Regions from separate parts of the Paraburkholderia sp. SEWSISQ10-3 4 genome, predicted to be linked through region 1. Evidence: riboswitches for the same ligand, from Rfam matches in the RefSeq annotation. Region 1 holds a riboswitch; the other holds the start of a gene.
The links. A riboswitch is a leader RNA that binds a small molecule or an ion and turns the genes downstream of it on or off. The one in region 1 is predicted to bind glycine.
Positions count from the first base shown of each region.

Region 2: it holds a riboswitch for glycine, as region 1 does, so the genes downstream of both, gcvT (glycine cleavage system aminomethyltransferase GcvT) here and M0D68_RS29990 (D-amino acid dehydrogenase) in region 1, are expected to answer to the same signal.

Region 1 covers NZ_JALPRI010000023.1:9,044-11,434, forward strand. The annotation lists gene M0D68_RS29980 (GNAT family N-acetyltransferase) at 1-255, shown strand, start outside; gene M0D68_RS29985 (LysE family translocator) at 287-919, opposite strand; glycine riboswitch at 1,057-1,150, shown strand; gene M0D68_RS29990 (D-amino acid dehydrogenase) at 1,326-2,391, shown strand, end outside.
Region 2 covers NZ_JALPRI010000021.1:81,314-83,704, forward strand. The annotation lists gene M0D68_RS29110 (oxidoreductase) at 1-134, shown strand, start outside; gene M0D68_RS29115 (hypothetical protein) at 336-689, shown strand; glycine riboswitch at 831-932, shown strand; glycine riboswitch at 966-1,125, shown strand; gene gcvT (glycine cleavage system aminomethyltransferase GcvT) at 1,206-2,324, shown strand; gene gcvH (glycine cleavage system protein GcvH) at 2,388-2,391, shown strand, end outside.

The DNA.
Region 1 (2,391 bases):
GCCGAGGTGCGCAAGCTGCTGGTCCATCCGTCGTTCCGCCGTCAGGGCATCGCCAAAGCGCTGATGGCGGAACTGGAACAGCGTGCGCACCAGTTGCAGCGCAGCCTGTTGACGCTCGATACGCGCACCGGAGACAAGGCCGAGCCGCTCTATGCCGCGCTCGGTTATCAGACGGCTGGTGTGATCCCGCAGTTTTGCTGCGACACGCTGGAGGAGCGGCTTGATTCGACCACCATCATGTACAAGATGCTGTGAGCGTGACGCAGGCGAGTCTGCGTCGCGTGACTTAACGGCGCGAATCGAGCGCGATCCGTACGGCCAGACCGGCCAGCACGGTGCCCATCAGCCAGCGTTGCACCAGCAGCCATACCGGCCGCCCAGCGAGAAACCCGGCGATTGAACCTGCCATGATCGCAATCAACGCGTTGATCGTGACGGAGACGACAATTTGCACGCAACCCAGCGCGATCGACTGCGTGAGCACGCTGCCGTGCTCCGGTGAAATAAATTGCGGCAACAGCGACAGATACATCACCGCGATCTTCGGATTCGCGAGGTTTGTGACGAGCCCCATGGTGAACAGTTTGCGGCGGCTGTCGTGCGGAAGGTCGCGCACCTGGAACGGCGAGCGGCCGCCCGGCTTGACTGCCTGCCACGCCAGATATAGCAGGTAGAGCGCGCCGCCGAAACGCAGCGCGTCGTACGCGTAGGGCACCGTCAACAGCAGTGCGGTGATACCGAACGCCGCGCAAAACATGTAGAACACAAAGCCGAGCGCGACGCCGCCGAGCGACACGAGCCCTGCGCGCCGCCCCTGACAGAGCGATCTGGAGATCAGATAGATCATGTTCGGGCCGGGCGTGAGCACCATGCCGAGCGAGACCAGGGCAAAGGCGAGCAGCGTTGTGGCAGCGGGCACGGCGTTCTCCTGTGGGATTTGAAGTCGGGCAGTGCCGCTAAATATAGCCGATGCCACTGGTACTGTGCCGATGGCGCATTGCATCGAAAGAAACACTTGCGGCGAAATTTATTGCCCGGTATCGTCTAGCCGTTCTGCAATGCAGCGCGGGAGAGATCGTCAGAGGATTGTGACGACGCCGACGGAGCAACCGCCCCGGAAACTCTCAGGCAAAAGGACCGCGCAGCTGGAACATCTGGAGAGCGGCGCCATGCGCGCCCACCGAAGGGGATTCCCTGCATACCGCATGTATCGCGATGCGTATGCTCACAGGAAGAAACTCTCAGGTACATGGACAGATGGGGCATCGACGCCGGTTTCGACACGAAATCGACACCGGTGATGCTCAACTACTCTGGACCATGTCATGTCACGAATCGCCATTATCGGCGCCGGCATTACCGGCGTTACGACTGCGCACGCCCTTGCGCAACGCGGCCACCACGTCACTGTGTTCGAACGTCATCGCTATGCGGCGATGGAGACCTCGTTCGCCAACGGTGGCCAGTTGTCCGCCAGCAATGCCGAAGTCTGGAACAGCGCGGCCACGGTGCTCAAGGGCTTGCGCTGGATGCTCACGCGCGACGCCCCGCTGCTGCTCAATCCGATGCCCACGTGGCACAAGTATTCGTGGATGGGCGAGTTTCTAAGGCAGATTCCGCATTACCGGACGAACACCGTCGAAACGGTGCGGCTCGCGATTGCGGCGCGCGAGCATCTGTTTTCGATAGCCGAGCGCGAAGGGATCGACTTCGATCTGGAGCGGCGCGGCATCTTGCACATCTACAAGACGCGCAAGGAATTCGATGCGGCCAGCAAGGTGAATGAATTGCTGCGCGAAGGCGGGCTGGAGCGGAATCCGGTGACGTCGAGCGAGTTGCACGCGATCGAGCCCATGCTGCATGGTGATTTTTTTGGTGGATTTTTTACGCCATCCGATTCCACTGGCGATATTCACAAGTTCACGCGCGGGTTGGCTGAAGCTTGCGTGCGGCATGGTGTCGAGTTTCACTACGACGCGGAAATTACGGCGATCGAGCAGCCGGCTGAGGGACGCTTTTCGTTGATGGTCAATCTGGAGGGTGAGTCGCAACGGTTTGCTTTCGAGCGGATCGTGGTGTGCGCCGGTGTGAAGAGCCGCGACTTCGCGGCGATGCTTGGCGATCACGTGAACGTCTATCCGGTTAAGGGTTATTCGATCACCGTATGTCTCGATGATGAAGTGAGTCAGCAGAACGCGCCGTGGGTCAGTTTGCTCGACGACAGCGCGAAGATCGTGACGAGCCGGCTTGGCGTGGACCGGTTTCGGGTTGCGGGGACGGCGGAGATCAACGGGTTCAATCGGGATATCCGGTCGGATCGGATTGCGCCTCTGGTCGACTGGACTCGACGGTATTTTCCTGAGGTGTCGACTTCGAAGGTGATTCCGTGGG
Region 2 (2,391 bases), on a different contig from region 1:
TGGCGGATGCCATTCAGAACGGCGCGAAATTTCCCGTCAGCGCTCAGGACGCAGTCGACGTCATGACGATCATCGAGCTTGCAGCCCGGAGCTCAGAAGAAGGCGTCCGGCTGCCGTTTGAACGCATTCGCTGACGTTTTCCTGCGCTATGGGCCGCTTTCTGCGCCATTGGCGGCAACACGCGAACCATGCCGCCGCCAATGGCAAAAAGCCTGACAAACCCGAAAGGAACATAACGTTACAAATAACCCCGTCTCCGCGGTCAGCGTGAATCCTCGGCAATCCGTTGCTACCCCAGTAGCACCACAAAACGACAACGACTTCCCGGAGTGTCCATGCCCCGTATCGTCCGCGCACTAGCAGCATGCGCATTGCTCAGTTCCCTCGCCGCCTGCGTGGTGGCCCCTCAGCAACCCGCGCCGGCGCCGCGTCCTAACCCGCAACAAATTGCGGATCAGCGCTTCAGCCAGGTCAACGGCCGTATCGACAACCTGAGCCGCCGCATCGACGCTCGCGTCAACCAAGGCTACTACCCGCCCCCGCAAGGCGGCGCGTTGCACCATCGCCTCGACGTGATCCGCCAGGAAGCTCATGACATGGCGGCGCAACACGGCGGCGGCCTGTCCGGCGACGAACAGCGCGTGCTGAACCAGGAACTGGACAACGCGGCACACGCCATCGGCGAATAATCGCGCCGGTTCAGGCACCGAAGCAAAGAAGCGCGGGCATCACGTCCCGCGCTTTTTTTGACTTTCGCGAACCCGCAGCGCCAACCCCCATGCCCCTTGCGGGCCTTTATTTGACAAGCCCCCGGCCCTCGCGTACATTCGCCGCACGCGTCGGGAGAGCGTGCTGGCCGCAGAAAATCGCAGGCCGCACCGCCGAAGGGGCACACCCGCAAACTCTCAGGCAAAAGGACCGACTGCGTCGAAGAACCCGCGCCCAGGCAACATCAAGGCACCGGTTTTTCGCACTCTGGAGAGCGGCAGTAGCCGTCTGCATCGTTTAATCGAGCAGATTCTGGCAAGCTGCCCACCGAAGGGGCGCGCGTTTCACCGTAGCGATCACGGCTTCACCATCGCACGGCAGCGCAATCTCTCAGGTATCGAGGACAGAGGGGTCATGCAACGCAATCGCTCGCAGGCATCAGCCGCGAGGCGTAGCGCCGCATGGCCTTTTTTGTTTCGCGAGACGCCTGAGGCCCCATGACCGAACTCAAACACACCCCGCTCAACGCCACCCATCGTGCGCTCAACGCTCGCATGGTCGATTTCGGCGGCTGGGACATGCCCGTCAACTACGGCTCGCAGATCGACGAACACCGCGCCGTGCGCACCGACGCCGGCATGTTCGACGTCTCGCATATGTGCGTCGTCGATTTCACCGGCGAGCGCGTGCGCGCCTTCTTCGAACACGCGCTGGCCAATAACGTCGCCAAGCTGCAAACGCCGGGCCGCGCGCTCTACTCCTGTCTGCTGAACCCGAATGGCGGTGTGATCGACGATCTGATCGTCTATTACTTCAGCGAGACGCACTTCCGCCTGGTCGTCAACGCCGGCACCGCAGAGAAAGACGTCGCCTGGTTCACCAAGCTCAACGCCGAAGGCAGCTACGGCCTGACCATCACGCCGCGCCGCGATCTGGCGATCGTCGCCGTGCAAGGCCCGAACGCCCGCGATAAGGTCTGGCAAGTCGCGCCGTCCAGCCGCACCTCCACCGAACTCCTTAAGCCGTTTAACGCCGCCATCGTCAACAACACGCCGTTTGGCGAATTGATGATTGCCCGCACCGGCTACACCGGCGAAGACGGCTTCGAAATCGTCCTGCCCGCTACGTCCGTCTGCGAATTCTGGGACGCATTAGTGCGTCAAGGCGTGCGCCCCGCGGGTCTCGGCGCGCGCGACACGCTGCGTCTCGAAGCCGGCATGAACCTGTACGGCCAGGATATGGACGACAACGTCTCGCCGCTGGATGCCGGCCTCGCCTGGACCGTCGACCTGACCTCGCCGCGCGACTTCGTCGGCAAGGCCAAACTTGAGGCCGACGGCTCGCAGGCCTCGTTCGTCGGCCTGATCCTGCTGAAGGAAAACGGCAAGGCGGCAGGCGTGCTGCGTGCTCACCAGAAAGTCGTCACGCCGGAAGGCGAAGGCGAAATCACCAGCGGCACTTTTTCACCCACGATGCAGGAATCGATCGCCTTTGCGCGCGTGCCGAAAGGCGTGCAGCCGGGCGACACCGTTCACGTCCAGATTCGTGACAAGAACGTACCCGCAAGCGTGGTAAAACTGCCGTTCGTACGCAACGGCAAAGTGCTCGCAGTTTAAGCAGCCAGCGCGTGCGTCTATCTTTTTAAGTTCATACCGAATAACACCGCATAGGAGCATCCGATGA